3 regions of the Pseudoalteromonas sp. NZS100 genome follow, and region 2 is predicted to be linked to each of the others. Evidence: predicted binding sites of a transcription regulator. Region 2 holds the regulator's gene; each other region holds the start of a gene.
The links. Region 2 encodes sigma-54, which starts transcription at its own class of promoters, with help from an activator protein. Its sites were predicted from a motif close to GTTGGCACGNNNNTNGNNT; they were not measured.

Region 1 (6,913 bases), on a different contig from region 2:
ATTACCTCGCCGCATTTAATAAGGTGTCAAAAATTTCTTGAGCTGCTGCTAAAACTTGTGCTGATGCTGAATATGATTGCTGAAAACGCAGTAAATTTGCAGCCTCTTCATCAAGGTTCACACCAGATAGCGACTCGTACCATGCCTCAGACTGCTCTGCTAATGCATTAAACGCACTACCACTTGTGATTGCTTGGCCAGTTATAACACCTATATCACTCACTAATCCTGAATAAGCTTGGTTGAACGTTTTATGGTTGTCGGCCGTTGCTGTTGTTTCTACATTTAAACGGACTAACTCACCATTTTGTAAATCAGCTAATTTTAAACCATTACGGTTATCATCAAAGCCGCCTTCGTTAAACTCAAGTGTAAAGGTGTCGCCTGTTGCTGGTGTACCTTCTATATCAAAATCGAATCCGTAGGTATCAAATGGGGCACCCGCTTGCGATAACATTCCTTTTGCAGGAGGCGTAATAGTAAAAGTACTCGTTCCGCTATTATCTGTAATTTGATATTCGTTAGCATTACCTGTTTTAACAAGCGTTATTTCACCGTTTGTTAAGCTTGGTGTTGAAGTAAATCCACCGGAGGTAACACTTGTTACTTCTCCCGCTGAAATAGTAGCGGTACCTATATTATTTAAATCGTTAGCAGTACGAATAGGCGATGCTAGTGCTAAATCTTCTGCGCGCCCTGTTGCAAGTGTAATACTTGAAGCGGCATCTGAATTAAGCTTTATTTGAAACTGATCACCCTCAACACCTGCCCCAGATACATTTACTTGAAGACCAAATGATTCGCCTGAGGTTATAGTCGATGAATCAATAACACCTGTCGATATATCAGCAAGTGAAGGCTGCCCTAACGGATCGCCTTTGTTATCTATAGGCTGAATACTTACTTCATTAGCATTAGCTGTATAAGTAATAATAAAGTCACTGGCAGGAAGTTCACTGCCCTTACTTGGCTCTACCGTTGCAGTCATACCGGCAGTACCTGTGTTAGCTTGATACGCATAAGCGCCAACGGTAGGAATATTAAAAATATTACCCCCTAGCTGACCTGTTGCATCCATACCCAATTTGTTTTGTTCGTTAAATGCATCAGCTATCGCTAAGCCCATTTGACCAATTTGGTTTTGCGCAGGAACTAATATGTCATCTCTAAAAGCAAGTAAGCCGCCAATTTTTCCTTTAAGCTTACTTACATCAACTTCAAGCGGCACTGCTTTGCCACCATTAACGTCAAGCGTGAATTCTTTAAAATTAGGATCAGGATCCCCTGTCATCGAAAATAGGTTAAATGCACCATTTTGCATAACCACTGCTTCGCCTGTGCCCATAAAAACGAGTTTTTCGCCATTTGGACCATCAAGCGTTTCTATGTCTATTAGCTCTGATAAGTCGCGTATTGCTTTATCGCGTTCGTTATAGGTAGAGCTTGCATCTGCGGCATTATTAGTACCATTAACTGCTGCAATATTTTGATTTAGCGTACTAATACTTTGAATTAGTGAGTTTGCTTCATCTGAAAATATTTCGAGCTGCTCGTTCACTACACTTTTTTGATCAAGCACGATGCCCGAAAGTCTATCCATTTGATCAATTAAGCTTTGCGCATCTGTCATTACTAATGAGCGGGCAACGGTAGATGACGGCTGATTTAGTGCTTCTTGTACGTTATTAAATAAAGAGTTAATTCCGGTCGAAAGGTTGTTCGACTCTTCAGAAAAAATAGTATCAACTCTATTTGCCTCAGTAATAAACTGATCGAAAAACGATTTATTAGAGGTGTCACGATTTAGCTGTGACTGAGCAAACTCGTTTAGTAATCGGTATGTTTCGCCTCGCCCCACTTGGTTATCAACCATAGTGGTAAATTCAGTACGCTCACGTACGTAGCCTACGGTATTTACATTGGCAATATTTTTACTTGTCGTTTGCAATAGCTCCGAGCTTGCTCTAACCCCAGAACTGGCAATGTTTAATAAATTAAACGACATGTTACTCTACTCCTTGGCGGATCACGTTTGCCGCAATGTCTTTTAGCTGACTGCTATTGAGCACTTTTTTTATTTTGCTGGCATAATTTGGATCGGTTGCATAACCTGCTTTTTGTAATGAATCTAAAAAGTCATTTGGTTTTGCTGTATTTTGTAATGCTTCTTTGTAGCGTGGGTTTTGCGTTAAAAAATCAACGAAGTCGTTCACGCTATCTTTAATTGAATCGTAGGCTCTAAAGCTGGCTTGTTTTTTAACGGGTGTGCCTTGTTCAAACTCAAGCGTTACTTTACTTGCTTTATCGCCTTCCCAGCTTTTATCTGACTTAATATTAAATAAGTTATTTGAGCTGCCACCGTCACTTTTATTAATAATGTGTTTACCCCAACCGGTTTCAAGTGCCGCTTGTGCAACCATTACCGCAGGATTTAAACCAATTTTTTGCGCTGCAGTTTTAGCGTGTTCCCATACTGAACTTACAAACTCTTCTGCATTTTTAAATGTTGGGCTATCAGCTTTAGACTCTGCAGTATCGACTTTAGGCTCAGCAATATCGGCTTGAGTGTTATTAACGATAAGATCGGATTGCTTATTTTTTTGCTCATGAGGAAGAGCGGATCCGACTTGCGTATCGCTAAAAATATCGTTGGTTGTTCTAAGCACCGAGCCTGGCATAAAGTTTTTAGACTCAGGCGATAACTGCTGAACAATTAAATCGGCAAGGCCTAACGAGCCATTTGATGAAAGCTCTGTTGAAAGTTGCTGATCGTGCATTTCTTCAAAAAACTTTACGCCACTTGAATTAAATGGACTGTCTTTGTCTTCAAATGCTTCGTTAGCTTTGCGCATTCCTTTGAGCAACATTTGCGTAAAAATAGCTTCAAATTGTGCGGCCGCTTTTTTGAGCGCAGCTTTGGAAGCATCAGTTGATGCATCGCCACTCGTTAAGGCTTCTTTACGAAGTGAATCTAAGTTGCCTAAATCAAAAAAGTTTTGTTTATCGAGGTGATTAGTTTCCATCGGCTTTTTGACACAAAATGAATAATGCAGTTAAAAATGCAAAAATTGAGCCACTACCGATAAAACGAGGAAGATAAAAATAATAAACTTAAGTTGCTGTAAATAAAAAGCCCTATATCTAGGGCTTAAGTAATACGTTATTTATTGGCTTGGGTTATTTATATAACAACTAACTGTCCGTTAATTGCGCCGGCTTCTTTTAGTGCTTCTAAAATAGCCATTAAGTCACCAGGCGCTGCGCCTACTTCGTTAATTGCGCGAACTAAATCGTCAAGGCTTACACCTGGATTAAATACAAAGGCGCGCGAGTCGTCTTGGTTTACATCAATAATACTTTGCTGTGTAACAACTGTATCACCGTTTGCTAGCGGGTTTGGTTGTGACACATTTTGTTGTTCTGCAATTGTTACTGTTAAGCCACCGTGAGTTATAGCCGCAGGCTGAAGCTTAACGTTTTTGCCAATGACAATTGTACCGGTGCGCGAGTTAACTATAATTTTAGCGGCCATGTCAGCTGGCTTAAATTCTAAGTTTTCGAGTGTTGATAAATACGATACACGCTGGGATGCATCGCGTGGTGCTATAACACGAATAGAAACAGAATCTATTGCTTGTGCGCTATTTGGGCCAACTAAGTCATTAATTGTTTTTTCTAGGCGTTTTGCCGTTGTAAAGTCTGGGCGGTTTAAATTGAAGGTAATGTAATCGCCTTGCATAAATGGGCTTTCTACTGTGCGTTCAACTGTTGCACCATTTGGTATGCGACCAACTGTAGGGGTGTTAATTACAACCTTACTACCATCAAGACCTTGTGCACCTAAGCCACCAACAATTAAACTACCTTGTGCAATTGCATACACGTTACCGTCTACACCCTTTAAAAAAGTTTGTAGTAAAGTACCGCCACGTAAGCTGCCTGCACTACCAATAGAAGAAACCGTAATATCGATTGTTTGCCCGGGCTTTCTAAATGCAGGTAATTCTGCATGTACAGCAACAGCGGCAACATTTTTAATTTTAGGACTTTGAGTTGAAGGTAGCGTAATACCAAAGCTGTTCAACATGCCTCTAAAACTTTGTTGTGTGTATGAGTTTTGCTCGCCGGTGCCCGGTAAACCAACCACTAAGCCATAACCGACTAATTGGTTAGAGCGTACGCCTTCAACCATAGACACATCTTTTATGCGCTCAGCACTGGCAGTAAACTGCCAACCTAATAACACAACTAAACATAAAGCTTTAAGGCTATTCATGTTGTTACCCTCTAAAATGGAAACAGCGAACTGCTAAAGAAACGTGTAAGCCAACCAGGACTTTGCGCCTCTTGCGTTTGCCCTTTACCTGAGTATTGAATACGTGCATTAGCGATACGATTTGATTCAACCGTATTATCGGCGCTTACGTCTTGAGGGCGTACTAGCCCTTCTAAACGAATAAACTCTTCGCCAGTATTAAGCGTTAGCCATTTTTCGCCGCGTATAACTAAGTTACCATTAGGTAAAACGCGCATAACATTAACCGAAATATCGCCCACTAAGCTGTTTGACTGGTTAGATTTTGAATCGCCCGTAAACGACGAATCACTACCAATACCAAACTGAATACTATCGCCACCTATATTTACAGGTAGACCACCTAAGCCAATCACTGGGTCTAAGCTTGCGTCGGTTTCTTTGTCTGTTTCTGTTTTAGCGGCTTTTGTTGCTTGAGTAGACTCTTGCAATTTAACCGTAATTATATCGCCAGTACGTAGCGCTTTTTTATCAGAATATAAGTCGTTTGATGTATGAGTATTAAACAATGAACCTGTGGCTACCAGCGGCTCGAGAATAGGCTCGGGGTACATAGGTGCGTAGTAAGGGTCGTCCTGCACTACCTCACTATTTTGCGTAGACATACAGCCACTTAAAAATAATGTGCCCGCTGCAAATAAAATAATATTACGCATAATTCCCCCCTACTCTATTAAAGCTGTTGATTGATATAACTCATCATTTCGTCAACGGCCGAAATTACTTTTGAGTTCATTTCGTAAATACGCTGAGTTTCTATTAGATTTACCAGCTCTTCAGTCACATTTACGTTTGAAGTTTCGAGTGAGCCTTGAATAATACTACCTAACCCTTCAACACCAGGATTACCTTGTACAGGCGCACCACTTACAGCCGTTTCGGTATAAAGGTTTTGACCAATTGGCTCAAGACCCGATGGATTAATAAAGTCACTAATAGTCAGCTGACCAATTACAACGTTATCGGCTTGGCCTGCAACACGCACAGATACTTCGCCGTCTTGCGAAACCGTAATTGATTGCGCGTCATCAGGTACATTCATTTCTGGCTGAATAACGTAACCTGCGCCCGATGTTACAATTCGTCCATCGCCATCAGTAGTAAACTGACCATTGCGTGAGTAAGCAATATTGCCATCTGGTTGCAGTACTTCAAAAAAACCTTCGCCAGAAATCATCCAATCTAGTGAGTTTTCGGTGGTCAACATGTTGCCTTGCGTAAACTCTTTTTGGTTAGCTACAACTTTAGCACCCGCACCTAACATTAAGCCCGACGGCATTTCGGTATCTTGCGATGAACGACCACCCGGTTGATTAATATTTTGATAAAGTAAATCTTCAAATATAGCGCGGCTTTTTTTGTAACCTACGGTACTCGCATTCGCTAAATTATTTGAGATAACCGATATATCGGTTTGTTGAGCGTCTAGCCCAGTTTTACTGATCCACAATGCTGGATTCATAATCGTGTCCTCACTTTAAAGTTAAACTATGCGTAATAACTGATCTTGACGCTCGTCAATTTCTTCAGCTGTTTTCATTAATTTCACTTGTAATTCAAATTGGCGCTGGTGGCTTATCATGTCGACCATTTCGTGAACCGGATTCACATTCGACATTTCAAGCGAACCACTTAAAACTTTTACATTGGCAGAGGTATCTACTGTTACATTTGCTTTTGGTCTAAATAAACCGTCGTTACCTTTTTCGAGCTGTGAGCTATTTGCTTCTACCACTCTAAGCGTGTCGATTTCTTCTAAAAAGTTAGCGGGAGCGCCTTGTGGTCGAACTTGAATAGCGCCATCTTGGCTAAACCCTATTTTTTCGACTGGGACGGGTAAAATTACAGGTCCCCCTTCGCCAATAACTTGACGACCATGACTGGTTACAAGCATGCCTTGAGCAGTAACGTTTAACGTACCCACTTTTGTGTAAGCTTCATTACCGGAGGCATCTTGCACAGCAAGCCATGCGTTATCGCTCATTGCGATATCTAAGTCTCGCCCGGTTTGCACAATGCCACCCGATACCATGTTTGAACCCGGACGCTCTTGCATTGAAAATACACGTGTAGGCAAACCTTCGCCAAACGCTTGCATAGAACGCGCCTGGGCAAAGTCAGCTTTAAATCCTGTTGTATTTGCATTCGCCAAATTATTGGCTTTAAGCGCAAGCCCTTGTAGGCTTTGCTTAGCGCCAGAGGCCGCAATGTAGACCATTTTGTCCATAGTATCGACTCACATAAAAAATCTCTGAACTTATAAATGCAAAATAGGTGCCAGATTAAATTTGACGCAACATTGAGAGGTTTTTAGAAGGGCTTACAAAGAGGACTTACAAAAAAGGCTGCAAAAGTGCAGCCTAATATATTTAATGGGGTTTAGCTTATCGAATCTGCAAAATACTTTGCTGAATAGTTGAGTTAACTTCAAGCGCACGTGAGTTTGCTTGGTAATTACGCTGTGCAGTAATTAAGTCTACTAGTTCATTAGTAAGGTTTGTATTTGATTGCTCAAGCGCTGATGAATTGATCGATCCTAAAGTACCTGATCCTGGTTCGCCTGCAATTGGATCACCAGATGTTAAACTTTTTTTCCAA
Region 2 (6,913 bases):
CGGTATTTTGGTTAATTGTCGGCATGATACTCCTGCCGGTTAGTTCTCATTTTTTAATCGGCTCAGCTGTTGATATTGCTAAATACTTCGGCTTAAGCGACTTAGTCATTGGTTTAACAATTATTGCCATTGGTACTAGCTTGCCTGAACTTGCCGCCTCGGTTGCAGGTGTACTTAAAAATGAAGATGATTTAGCACTAGGTAATATTGTTGGCTCAAACATATTTAATATTTTAGCTGTATTACCTCTAGCAGGTATTATTAATCCTTCAGCAATTGATCCATCGTTAGTAAGCCGAGATATATTAATTATGATTGGTGCAACACTTGCTCTTATTATTATGTCATTGAACTTTAGAGGCACCCAGCGTATCAATAGAGTAGAAGGCGGCTTATTGCTAATAGCGTTTTTGGGTTACCAAGGGTATATTTTTAGTCAAGTAGGGTAAATGATGGCAACGCTAAACTTTATTGAACAAGGCCTTCGCGTTTTAGATGTTGAGCGCCAAGCACTTAGTGATATTGCACAATATGTAGATGAAAATTTTCATAACGCGTGCCAATTAATGTACGACTGTGAAGGCCGTATTATTGTTATTGGCATGGGAAAATCAGGCCATATTGGCAATAAAATAGCGGCAACCCTTGCAAGCACTGGCAGCCCTGCGTTTTTTGTTCACCCTGGTGAAGCAAGTCATGGTGATTTAGGTATGATCACTAAAAATGACGTGGTTATGCTTATTTCTAATTCAGGGGAGACCAGCGAAGTTTTAAATATCATTCCGGTTTTAAAACGACTTGGTGCCAAAATGATATCGATGACTGGCAATACGCAATCAACCATGGCGACCCTGGCTAATGTACATGTGTGTATTAAAGTAGAAAAAGAAGCCTGTTCATTGGGTCTAGCTCCTACATCAAGTACCACTGCAACGCTTGCGATGGGCGATGCCATGGCAGTTGCATTATTAGAAGCTCGCGGCTTTACAGCTGATGACTTCGCGCTATCTCACCCAGGTGGTAGTTTAGGCAAGCGCTTATTACTTACTTTGAAAGATGTTATGCACAGCGGCGCAAATACACCTATTATTGATGTTTCACAAACAGTTAAAGATGCCCTAATAGAAATGTCAGCTAAAGGGTTAGGTATGACAGCCATTGTTGATGAAAATCAGCAACTCGTAGGTTTATTTACCGATGGTGATTTACGTCGCATTTTAGAACAAAGAATTGATATTCATACAACACAAATAGATGTTGTTATGACTAAGTCATGCACTACAGCTACGCAAGATATTTTAGCCGCTGAAGCGCTCAATATTATGGAACGTAAACGTATAAATGGCCTAATCGTCGTCAATGAGAAAAACCAACCTATTGGCGCATTAAATATGCAAGACCTATTAAAAGCAGGAGTGTTATAAATGCAATTTGAAGAACTCTATCAACCGCTGAGCGATGATGCAAAAGCACGCGCTAAAAAAGTAAAACTACTTATATGCGATATTGATGGTGTATTTTCTGATGGCCGTATTTACCTTGGCAATCAAGGTGAAGAGCTAAAAGCATTTAATACAAAAGATGGTTTTGGCATTAAAGCACTTATAAACAGTGGCTTTGAAGTAGCTGTTATTACTGGTCGTCATTCACAGATAGTACAACAACGTATGAGCAGCTTAACCGTACAGCATATTTATCAAGGCCAAGAAAATAAGCTCATTGCCTATCAAGAATTAAAAGATAAACTCAACCTTAGCGATGAACAAATTGCTTATATTGGTGATGACGGTCCTGACATGCCTGTTATGGAGTCAGTAGGCTTTGCCGTTGCAGTAAATGATGCCCACCCACTTATTAAGCGTTTGTCACACTATGTAACGCAAATGCCTGGTGGTTTTGGTGCTGTGAGAGAACTCACCGATTTGCTCATGCTTGAAAATGGTAAAGCATTGACTACACAAGGCACTAGTTCATGAATGCAGCGCGCATAATATTAAGCGTTTTATTCATTAGCTGTATGGTTTGGCTTTGGTACCCTTATTTTACACAAACAAATATTGTGCCTCAGGCTGAGCCTGAAGTTATTGCTAAGCCTGATTACATAGCTATTGAGCTCAAACAGACAGCCTATGATGAGCAAGGTAAAATTAGCCACAAAGTCACTGCGGCTAAAATGGAGCTATACCAGCAATTAGGTTTCACGTTTTTCGAAAAACCCATTTTTACTTTATATAACGAACAACAAACGTGGCAAATAAATGCAGACGAAGCAACATTATACGAAGATAAACAATTAATTTTAGAAGGTAATGTGGTTGCCAAAAATTTAACCGATAACGCCATGATAGACAAAATCAATGCTGATAATATTCAGGTAGATATAAAGCTATTAACAATGCGTTCGGAGCAACCCGTCATTATCACTGGACCGAATTTAAAAATCACCGGTAAAGGCCTAGAAGCTGACTTAAAAACCGAAGTGATAAAACTAATTAACCATACGCGAACCATATATTATGACCAATAAAATATTAAAATCACTTATAATTCCTACACTTATACTAGCGTTTAATAGTAGTGCTGCAGAACAAAACACGCAACCTGCTGCCAATCAAATTTCAATAAGTGCCGACAAGCAAGAAGGTCAATTAAAAGCTAATGTGGGTATTTTTGAGAAAAACGTTGAGATTATTCACGGTAATCGCCGCATTACAGCCGATCGCCTCGAAGTGCACAAACGCGATGAACTTGGTGATAATAAACAATTATTAATTGCTACAGGTAGCCCTGCGCACTTTGAAGAAAAGCAATCAGATGGCACGACTATGAGCGCCAGTGCTGACGAAGTGCGTTATGATGTATCTAAGCGTTTTTTAACGCTTGTTGGTAATGCACAAGTATCGCAAGCGGGACAAAAAATAAATGCTAAAAGCATTACCTACGATATAGAGCAGCAGCTAATCAGTGCCGAAAAAGATGAAAACTCAACTGACCGCGTTCACACAATTTTAGTACCGATCGAAACTAAAAAAAGTAAAAAAGGCGATAAAGGTCAACCATGAGCACATTAAAAGCAGAACTATTGGCAAAAAGCTATAAAGGTCGTGAAGTTGTAAAAAACGTCGGCCTTGAAGTACAAGCTGGCAGTATAGTTGGCTTACTTGGCCCTAACGGTGCTGGTAAAACAACGACTTTTTATATGATTGTAGGGCTTGTTCCTAGCGACAAAGGTAAAATATCTATTGATGATAACGATATTACTCTTTTACCTATGCATAGTCGTGCTAGATTAGGCATAGGCTACTTACCACAAGAGTCATCGATTTTTAGAAAGCTGACTGTTTATCAAAACTTAATGGCCATTTTAGAAACGCGCAAAGAACTAAATAAACAAGCCAGAGAAGACACGCTCAATAACTTATTAGATGAATTTAGCATACAACACATTCGTGATAGCCAAGGTATGGCATTGTCGGGTGGAGAACGTCGTCGTGTAGAAATAGCACGAGCGCTGGCAGCAGATCCTAAATTTATACTACTGGATGAACCGTTTGCCGGTGTTGACCCTATTTCGGTATTAGATATAAAGAAAATAATAGAACATCTTAAAAATCGTGGGATTGGTGTATTAATTACCGACCATAACGTAAGAGAGACCCTTGATGTTTGTGAAAAAGCCTACATTGTTTCTCATGGGGAGCTGATTGCATCAGGTACTCCAGAACACGTATTAAATGATAAAACAGTACGCGATGTTTACTTAGGCGAGCAATTTAGGCTGTAACATTTACGCCATGTCTTTAAGCATCTGCTAGTATTAATTATAACAACATAAAAGGATTGTTAGAGATACATGAGGCAATCACTACAGCTGCGCATGGGCCAGCAACTTACAATGACTCCACAGTTGCAACAAGCTATTCGTTTGTTGCAACTCAGTACATTGGATCTCCAGCAAGAAATACAAGAAGCTCTCGACAGTAATCCACTATTAGAGGTTGAAGAGGCAGACTATTCTGAAGACGCTGCTGGTAAAAACGAGCAAAAAGCTGATACCGATGACATAACTGTTAGCGCATCTGCTGACGATGCTCCGAGCGAATACGAACAAGATACTGGTGAAGCACTTGCAAAAGACACGCTAAGTGACGACATGGCTATGGATGTTAGTTGGGATGAGTACATGAGTGCCGCTCCTGCAGCCTCATCAGGTCCAATGCCTGAAGACGAATCAATATACCAAGGCGCCTCTACTGAAACGCTCCATGAGTATTTAATGTGGCAATTACAACTAACACCATTTAGCCCTACCGATGAAGCCATCGCTATTGCGATTGTAGAGGCCGTCGATGATTCAGGTATTTTAACTCTCAGTTGCGAAGAAATTTTAGAAAGCTTTAATCAAGAAAACGAAGATGATAACGAAGTTGAACTTGATGAAATTGAAGCGGTATTAAAACGCATCCAACTGTTTGATCCTGTTGGTATTGCTGCACGTAGTTTACAAGAGTGTTTGTGTATTCAGCTTAATCAATTTGATAAAGAAACACCTTACATTAATGAAACGAAAATGATTTTAACCGAGCATATTGATCTATTAGCAGCTCGCGACTATCGTACATTAATGAAAAAAACTAAGCTCAAAGAAGAAGAGCTTAAAGAAGTAATGACACTAATACATACTCTCAACCCAAAACCTGCAGATACTATTGTAAGGGAAGAATCTGAGTATGTTATTCCTGATGTGTCAGTTAAAAAAATTAAAGGCCGCTGGGTTGTTGAATTAAACCCAGATAGCATGCCTAAAATTCGTGTTAATAGCCAATACGCGGCAATGTCTCGCACTGTAAAATCAAGTGGTGACAGCCAGTTTATTCGCTCACATTTACAAGAAGCTAAATGGTTTATTAAAAGCTTAGAAAGTAGAAACGACACGCTATTAAAAGTTACTAATTGTATTGTTAAGCAACAACAAGGCTTTTTTGAACATGGCCCTGAAGCCATGAAACCAATGGTTTTAAATGATGTCGCTGAAATGGTAGAAATGCACGAATCGACAATTTCACGCGTAACTACTCAAAAGTACATGCATACACCCCGTGGTATATTTGAGCTTAAATACTTTTTCTCAAGCCATGTAAGTACTGAAAACGGTGGTGAATGTTCATCTACAGCAATACGTGCGCTTATCCGAAAATTAATCGCAGCAGAAAACTCAGCAAAACCATTGAGTGATAGCAAAATAGCGGATATATTGGCTGAGCAAGGAATTAAAGTAGCAAGACGTACAATCGCAAAATACCGCGAATCTCTTGCTATTCCACCGTCAAATCAGCGTAAAAGTCTGATTTAAGACGCTAAACTAAGAGGGTAATGCTTATGCAACTAAACTTAACTGGTCGTCACGTAGAATTAACCGATTCACTAAGAGACTATATTAATACTAAATTTGCGAAGCTTGAAAGACACTCTGATCATATAAATAATGTTCATGTCATTCTCGATGTAGAAAAATTAAATCAAAAAGCAGAAGCCACAATACACGTAAGCGGTGCTGAGCTATTTGCCTCTACAGAACATCAAGATATGTATGCCGCTATTGACTCGTTGATCGACAAGCTCGATCGCCAAGTAATCAAACACAAAGAGAAGCTTGCTCGACACTAATATGATGAAATTAAGTTCACTTATATGCCAGGACTGCAGCAAAGCTGCGGTCCTTTTTAATAGCAAAAAAAGAATTTTAGAGTTCATTAGCGAACTTGCTCACGACAAACTTCCGTATTTACCGCAACAAGATATTCTTAATGCTTTAATGAGCAGAGAGAAATTAGGTAGTACAGGTATAGGACGTGGCATTGCTATTCCTCATGGAAGAATGAGCGGTGCAGAAGAGCCTTTGGCTTTAGTGCTCGTTAGCGAAACTCCAATAAACTTTGATGCAATCGATAATCGCCCTGTTGATATTTTTGTCGCACTCATCGTACCAGATGGCGATAACCAGCAGCACTTAAAGACTCTAGCAACCATTGCTGATAAACTAAACAACAAAGATTTTTGTAAACAGTTACGCAGTGCAAAATCTGATACTGAGCTTTACCAAGTTATTGTCGATCAATCATAGTTTTATAAAGGGTGTTAAATGGAGTTAATTATCATAAGCGGCCGTTCTGGTTCTGGAAAGTCGGTTGCTTTGCGCGTTGTAGAAGATTTAGGTTATTATTGCGTTGATAATATTCCAGTAAACCTACTACCTTCATTAGTTCGCAGTGTGTCTGATAGCTACGATAAAATTGCTGTTAGCATTGATGTGCGCAACATCCCTAAAGAACAAGATGAATTTAACGATATTCTTGAATACTTGCCTGGCTTTGCAAACCCTACGTTGTTTTATTTAGATAGCGACGATCAGACATTGATCAAACGCTTTTCAGAAACACGCAGATTACACCCACTATCAATAGACTCGTTGCCGCTTGATTTAGCCATCAAAAAAGAAAAAGAATTACTTGATGTATTAACCACTCGCGCCGACTTTATGATAGATACGACTGATTTAAGTGTTCATCAACTCGCTGAATCTATTCGTGAAAAGATTTTAGGTAAAAAAGATAAGCAACTGATTGTCACATTTGAATCATTTGGTTTTAAACACGGTATACCAAAAGAAGCAGACTACGTATTTGATGCACGCTTTTTACCAAATCCACACTGGGAACCAGAGTTGAAGCCTTTAAATGGGTTAGATCAACCGGTTAAAGACTATTTAGCTAATCACAGCATAGTGCAAAAATTCACATGGCAAATTCAAACATTTGTACAAACGTGGTTACCGCATTTAGAAAGAAATAACCGCAGTTATTTAACCATTGCTATTGGGTGTACAGGCGGGCAACATCGCTCTGTATATTTA
Region 3 (6,913 bases), on a different contig from region 2:
GCTGCTTGATTCCTTCATCTTTAGTTACATCACTTACCACTTTACCGTCCACTAAACGAATCACGCGTTGGCAATGATCGGCAATTTCTTGCTCATGTGTTACTAAAATAATAGTGTGACCTTCGTTATGCAGCTCATCAAACAAATCCATAATTTCGCGGGTCGTTTTACTATCAAGATTACCTGTGGGTTCATCTCCTAATAATATATGTGGTTTTGTGACTAAAGCGCGGGCAATAGCAACACGTTGACGTTGCCCGCCCGATAGCTGGCTAGATAAATGATTAACTTTATCACCGAGACCTACCCGCTTTAGTGCTTCTAGAGCTTGTTGCTTGCGTTGTTTACTAGGAATAAAGCGATATACTAAAGGCTGCATTACATTTTCTAGTGCGGTTGCACGTGGTATTAAGTTAAAGCTTTGAAATATAAACCCGACACTTTCATTACGCTGATGAGCAAGCTCTGTCTCGGTCATACTTTTTACTAGTTTATCTTTTAAGTAGTATTCGCCACTGCTGGGTGTATCTAAACAGCCTAATAAGTTCATTAAGGTCGACTTGCCTGAACCAGAAGGTCCTATAATCGCCACGTATTCGTTTTGCATTATATGTACGTTTACATCATCAAGTGCCTTAAATACCTCTGAGCCCATTTTGTATTGTTTATTAATATGCTCTAGCTTGATTACCGCAGACATTAGGCTTCTTCCTTGTCTGCATCTGATTTAAGTTTTACCACATCACCTTCAGTCAGAAGACTTACTGGGCGCGCAGGGCCAATAACTATTTTGTCGCCCTCATTTAAGCCGTCAGTAATGGCTTGCTCTATATCAGATGATATTCCAACAGTTACGGCAATTTTGCTAACTGTGTTGTCACTATTTAGTCGCCATACAAATGTTTTATCGTCCTCTTTTTGGATTGCTTCTATTGGAAGTTTTAAACCGTTTTCGGCAATGCTTGTTGCGATCTCTGCTCTACAACTCATTCCTGCATATAGCTGGCGCTCAGTAGTGTCGAGTAATACTTTTACTTTAAATGATAAACCTTGAGAGCCTGCTTGGTTTTTAGCTGAAGTACCAATATTGATTACTGTGCCGCTAAATGGTTTATTAGGGTATGCGGCAGCATAAATATTCGCTTTTTGGTTAAGCTTAATGCTCGCAATGTCGGTTTCATCCACACGTAGCTCGGCTAAGATAGCGCTAGGATCGGCTACTAGCATTAAATCAGAGCCAATAATATTAGTCGTACCGGCTATAACGGTTTCACCTTCTTTAATATTTACAGATGCAAGCAAGCCGCTCATTGGAGCTCTAAATACACTTTTACTTAAGCGATCTTGCGCAATTTGTAGTGACGCTTGTGCTTGGTTGTACGACTCTATTCGTGATTCAATATCGATTTTAGCTAGATCGCGTGCGCTTTCAATATTCTCGTAGCTCTCTTGATTACCTAAACCGACATCATATAAGTCTTTTTGTCTTTTAAGTTGGCGCTCTAGGTTAGCAAGGCGTGTTTTATTGTGTTTAATTTCAATTTCTGTGGCGCGAAGGATTGCTTTACTACGGGTGACTTCTGATTCAAAAGCAGTTGTATCAAGGCGCATTAACATATCGCCTTGTTTAACTCCTTGGCCTTCTTGAACAAATATTTTATCTACTCGGCCTGTCACTTCAGAGCGTAATTGCACTTGTGTATTAAAAACTAAATTACCTGAAGCCATTATTGAGTCAGCAATGTCGCCAAGCTCTACTTGAGCAATATTTACTTCGGCTTGTTTTTTATCGCCAGAAATTTGCTTTGACACAATTAGGGCTATAAATGCGCCTACAGCGAGTGTGATGATTATTGCTTTTTTCATTTTATCTATCCGTGAATTAAGTAATGTGGAGCTAGTATCTACCTCCACTTAAGAGTTAACTTGCTGCAATGATTGCCCAAATACCAAAAATAATAATTGAAGGAAGAGCAGAGAATAGGAGTGCTTTGTTAGTTGAAAAATTAGTCCAGCATTTTAAGCCGATCATTCCCAACGCAATGCTCCAAAAGCTAAATAAGTTTATTGATTCTAATAAGCTATAAAAAGGATGGCTAACTTCAAGTCCTATTATTAATTGGTTAATAGATGCGTAGCTAAATACGGCTTGTTGAGATATTTGATCTGTACTTGCACTTAGTACAAGAGCAATTGTGCCTAGGCTTGAAATAACAACTGGCATTATTGTCCAGGTAGCGAATCCATACCAAGCTCCGTAGCTATGTTCTGATTCAGGATCTTGTTTAGCCACAAGCATATAATAAAGTGCCATTAATGCATTCATGATAGCCAGCGCAATTACGCCGCCAAACAAACCAAACCATATTTGGCCTTCTGCATTTTGCTCTATACTTTGGCGAATCATTTTTTGCTCGCCAATCGTCGCATCAATAGTTGATGCTGCTACTTGCTCATTAATCAAAAACTGCATATCAACAGTGGAATAAAAAATATAAATACTCGCCATTGAAACTAAAGACATGACTATAAAAGCAAGCCATGACCAACCTTTGGCGTGTTCAACACCATTGAAAGCTTTACTAGGACTTATATAAATATCGAGTAGGGCGCTAAACGCGTTAGGTGATTTCATTATTATTCCTTTATACCTATTTTATGGCTAGGCAGTTATAAATGCCCAGTGACTAGGTAATAGAATAAAGGAAAATGTATGTATTGTTTTCATTCAATTGTAACGGTTTGTTAACAGATGTAAGGGGTCTTGTTCAAAAACGAGAAAAGGGCCAAAAGGCCCTTCGTGTCGCAGCAAGTAACACATTCTTTCTTATAAATTAAAGTCTACAGAATAAGCAACGTAAGCTTTAATATCTGAGTCATCCATATCTGTATCAGATAAACCAAAAGTGAACCCATCTTTCGAAATTGATACACCATAATCTAAGATATTATCATCGCCAATAAAGTCACCAGAGTAGTGGCCTAAGTGAAGTGCCATTTCAGTGCCGTTACTGCCAACAGCAAAACCGTAGTCAGCTGTCAGGTAAAGTGAATCACCAAAGTCTGTACCATCACCACTTGCAGCTGATGTTGCAAGTACTGAAGCACCAAATGTAAAGCCTTCAACGCTGATGCTACCGTAAATTTCAGAGAAATCTGCGTCAGCTTCAGAAGCGGCATCTGGGTAAGCGTAATAAATATAGCCAACATCGTAGCTAACGCTTTCGTTAATGTCGCCACCAAAGCCTGCATATAAATCAAGCTCATAGGTCATTTCATCTGCCCACGATGCATTTGAAGCCCAAGTACCTGCATAAAAGCCCGATTCATTGGCGTAATCAATACCGCCTGAAATAGCTGCATCGCCCCCAGTTTGCTCTTGACCACGCCATAAGTAGTTTGATGTTGCCGCTGCATTAGCAGTTACTTCAGCATGTACGGCTGTTGACGTTAAAGATGTTGCGCCCATTAATGCTATAGCACCTATAGCAATGGTTTTTTTTAGTTTTAGCATGTCCATTTCCCGTTATATGATTTTTGCTCGCCAAGGTTTTTATTATGTATTCGGAACCTTTAGGCTGACGGCTTTTTATTGTTTAACTAACGGGATAATTGCACTGTATGTGCCAGCTTCATTATTTTTTATTAAAAATTATTTTTATACATTAAAAACATGGGCTTGTATTTTATAGATTGAGAAGAGATATGGCATGTAGGAAGATGTTGCGCACACTGCTGGTGCATAAATTAACCTAGCCGCACCATAAAAGTACGGCTAAATTAGAAGTTTTTAGCCAAATATAGTGCGCATAAGGCTAATTGTTTCGTTTACACTACGACCTTTTTGAACTTCACTCACAATTGAATCGCGCTTACTGCGAATGTGCTCAGGAATATCGTCAGCAGCAAGTGCGCGGTCTACTAAAATTTCTGCAGACTCTTTACCTCTACGCTGAGTTTTACCTGTCGTAGTTGTAGTTCGTTTAGGCTTACTTAACAGTTTGATGTAGTTAGAGTTATCTGGTGTTTTTGCATCAGCATAGTGAAAGAAACATGGGATTAGTGCTTTAATAGCAACTAATTGTTCTTCTAACTCATTACTAGGTTTAGCCATTTTGTACCATGACATAGCTTGAATACCTTTTACAATATCTTGCCAGTAACGCTCAAAATCACTATTTTTTAGTTTAGAAACACCAAGGGCACCGCATAATGCATCTAATCGATTGTTTGTGATCGGAGTAAATATATCAGGGCGACGCATTGCAAGCAGTCGTGTTGCAGGCGCAAGTGTTGGTTTTTCATTATTGTCGGTGAATATTTTTGAATAAGCAGCAATAAATTGTTGATATTCGTATTGAGTAATGTCACCTTCAAGTGGAATATTTACTAGTGCATCGTCAAAGGCACCTGGTAAATCGCCAAGCATTTGATGAAAGCTCTTCGCACTTTTTGTTGATGCAAACCATTCAACGTCAAAGTTGTATGTGCTTGGATCAAGTGATGCCATGTGCTTACCGCTAAACGCAAGTAAGTCTTCAGGAATCATATCTTTAAGAGATTGTTCACGAATGCTTTTAATGTAGTCTACTAAGCGAAGCTGTTCATCAAGAGCAATAACGTCTTTGTGTTGTTCTACAAATACACTTACTACAGGCCACGGAGCAATACGTAAAGTTTTAACCTGTAAAAAGCTGATAGCTGAAATAAGCTGATCGTGTAGCTTTTTAAGTACTGGTAATTGCTGCGGCTCTAGTAAATCGTAGTTCATACGATCTCTGCTTGCACTTAGCAATTCGTAACACCAAGGTAAAAAATCATCAGGGTGGTTTTCTACTTTCACGGCCATAAGGTTAAGGCTTAATTCTGAAGATTGCTTCAGAATGTTCTGATAGATTTGATTTTCTTGTTCGCCTAGCGTCATTTTTGACGGTGAAATTAGCAGTTTTTTCATGCCTTGTAGAATCTCCGGTTTAGATATATATTTTTTTGCTGGTCTATTTTAGCGCAATTACGCTAATAACAACAGCGCTGTCCTCCATACGTTGTAATTGAAGTAGCTAAATCGGCGTTTTTGCTAATAGAATGAGACCAACGTTTTAACATGTATCAATCATTTTTATCTAGTACAAAGAGACTTTCAACTGAGGTATTAAAATGCTTTGCTATTTTTAGAGCAATTATTACCGAAGGGGTAAATCGTGCCGTTTCTACTGTACTAATAGTCTTACGTGAAACCGCAATTAGATCAGCCAAGTCTTGTTGAGAAAGGCCTGCTTCTTTGCGGTATTTTGCAATTTTATTTTGCACTTTTGCTCCTAATCTTTGCTTTGCCAAAGAATTGATACGCCGTATATTAAACTCATTACAGCAAGGTAAAATGTAGCCATCATGCTGTGAGATACTTCTAAAGCAAGAGTATCGGAGAGTAAGTACACGCCACCCATACTAAAAAGTAAGCCAAGCACGACATGTTTATAGGCAATAGTGTCGATGGTATTTAAATACTCATCTTTATATGTAAGGTGGTATTTCATTCTCCATGTAAACCCGCCTCTGATCACAAACATAAAGAATGAACCTAAAAAAGCAGCAGTTCCTAAAAACAATAGTGGGGCTGATGTTTGATTAAGCATTGGGTAAACACTAATGATTAATAAAGTGACCCCCATGAATAATGAAAACCATGCATTTTGGCCCATAAATTTTTCTTCACTTTTAATATCGTAATTAGACATAGCTCATTTCCTTTTAAAATTTTTACAATATGTAACCTGTAGGTATCAATGTAACCTTAAGGTTTCATTGGGTCAATACTTATTTGTAACCTAAAGGTATCAAAATGTTTCAGGGGCGATTCAGGATAAGAATGTAATATCTAATAAAAAGCTTTTTTATCAGAACGACAATGATTTTAAGGCTAACACTCGCTATGATAAGAACATTATTTGCACGTTTGAAAGGACGATCATGAAAACCTTACTTAAAATTGTAGGTGTAATACTTTTACTATGTATAGCACTAATTGTTGCCGCACCGTTTTTAATCCCTACTGATACTATTTTTAACAAAGTGTCGCAGCAGGTAGAACAAACAACTGGGCGCACTCTTACCATTAAAGGTGATAAAACACTTAGCGTATTCCCTGCATTAAAGTTAGAACTTAACGACGTGCATTTTGCAAATATGGAATCAGGTTCGCGCGCCGATATGGCGAGTATGAAACAGCTTGCTGTACACATACCTTGGTTTTCATTATTTGGTGGTGAGTTTAAATTAGATAAGTTTGTTATAAACGAACCAAATATCCTATTAGAAACCGACAAAAATGGTAAAGCCAATTGGCAGTTGTTTGATGCAGTTGCAGAGCAACCAAAAGAGCAGAGCCAACCAGGTGAAGCGATAAAGCTTCCAGATAACTTTGATATTGAGTTAGGTGAGGTTGCTATTTATGGCGGCACATTCACTTATCTAGATGGTCAAACAGGTGCCAAACAACAAATTAGCGATTTAGAACTCGCTATTTTACTTCCTTCACTTCGTAAAACATTAGAAGTAAAAGGGGGTATTACTTATATGCAAGAGCGTTTTGATCTTGATATAAAATTAGATACTCCTGCTAAAGCAATTGAAGGTGCTACTTTTAATGTTAAACAAACCTTAGATTCTCGTTTAGTTGATTTAACGTTCGAAGGGAGCATAGCTAAGCAAGGTCAAGATATTAAAGGTCAGTTAGCACTAAGCGGTGAGTCTGTTAAAAGTATTGCGAAATGGCAAGGTGTAGAGCTAGACGCTAAAGACAATGCTTTTAACGGATTTAGTGTAAACGGTAAAATGCACCTACTAGGTGAGAAATTTAATTTAGAAGATTTAGTTGCGACGTTAGACGCATTAGAAATAAAAGGTAAGAGCG

Region 1: flgJ (flagellar assembly peptidoglycan hydrolase FlgJ) is a predicted target of sigma-54. The motif match lies at 3,060-3,078, and genes of this name have one in related genera.
Region 3: I6E69_RS15240 (TorF family putative porin) is a predicted target of sigma-54. The motif match lies at 3,613-3,631, and genes of this name have one in related genera.

The regions. Positions count from the first base shown of each region.
Region 1 is NZ_JADYWM010000003.1:326,154-333,066, forward strand. It holds gene flgK (flagellar hook-associated protein FlgK) at 2-2,005, opposite strand; gene flgJ (flagellar assembly peptidoglycan hydrolase FlgJ) at 2,007-3,023, opposite strand; gene I6E69_RS04940 (flagellar basal body P-ring protein FlgI) at 3,182-4,276, opposite strand; gene flgH (flagellar basal body L-ring protein FlgH) at 4,288-4,971, opposite strand; gene flgG (flagellar basal-body rod protein FlgG) at 4,989-5,777, opposite strand; gene I6E69_RS04955 (flagellar basal body rod protein FlgF) at 5,799-6,542, opposite strand; gene flgE (flagellar hook protein FlgE) at 6,700-6,913, opposite strand, start outside.
Region 2 is NZ_JADYWM010000001.1:166,484-173,396, forward strand. It holds gene I6E69_RS00810 (calcium/sodium antiporter) at 1-449, shown strand, start outside; gene I6E69_RS00815 (KpsF/GutQ family sugar-phosphate isomerase) at 453-1,424, shown strand; gene kdsC (3-deoxy-manno-octulosonate-8-phosphatase KdsC) at 1,425-1,976, shown strand; gene lptC (LPS export ABC transporter periplasmic protein LptC) at 1,973-2,527, shown strand; gene lptA (lipopolysaccharide transport periplasmic protein LptA) at 2,517-3,062, shown strand; gene lptB (LPS export ABC transporter ATP-binding protein) at 3,059-3,784, shown strand; gene I6E69_RS00840 (RNA polymerase factor sigma-54) at 3,854-5,353, shown strand; gene hpf (ribosome hibernation promoting factor) at 5,380-5,667, shown strand; gene ptsN (PTS IIA-like nitrogen regulatory protein PtsN) at 5,672-6,124, shown strand; gene rapZ (RNase adapter RapZ) at 6,143-6,913, shown strand, end outside.
Region 3 is NZ_JADYWM010000016.1:10,669-17,581, reverse strand. It holds gene I6E69_RS15255 (ABC transporter ATP-binding protein) at 1-700, opposite strand, end outside; gene I6E69_RS15250 (efflux RND transporter periplasmic adaptor subunit) at 700-1,866, opposite strand; gene I6E69_RS15245 (YIP1 family protein) at 1,922-2,635, opposite strand; gene I6E69_RS15240 (TorF family putative porin) at 2,828-3,514, opposite strand; gene I6E69_RS15235 (hypothetical protein) at 3,791-4,954, opposite strand; gene I6E69_RS15230 (helix-turn-helix transcriptional regulator) at 5,110-5,310, opposite strand; gene I6E69_RS15225 (hypothetical protein) at 5,319-5,738, opposite strand; gene I6E69_RS15220 (AsmA family protein) at 5,971-6,913, shown strand, end outside.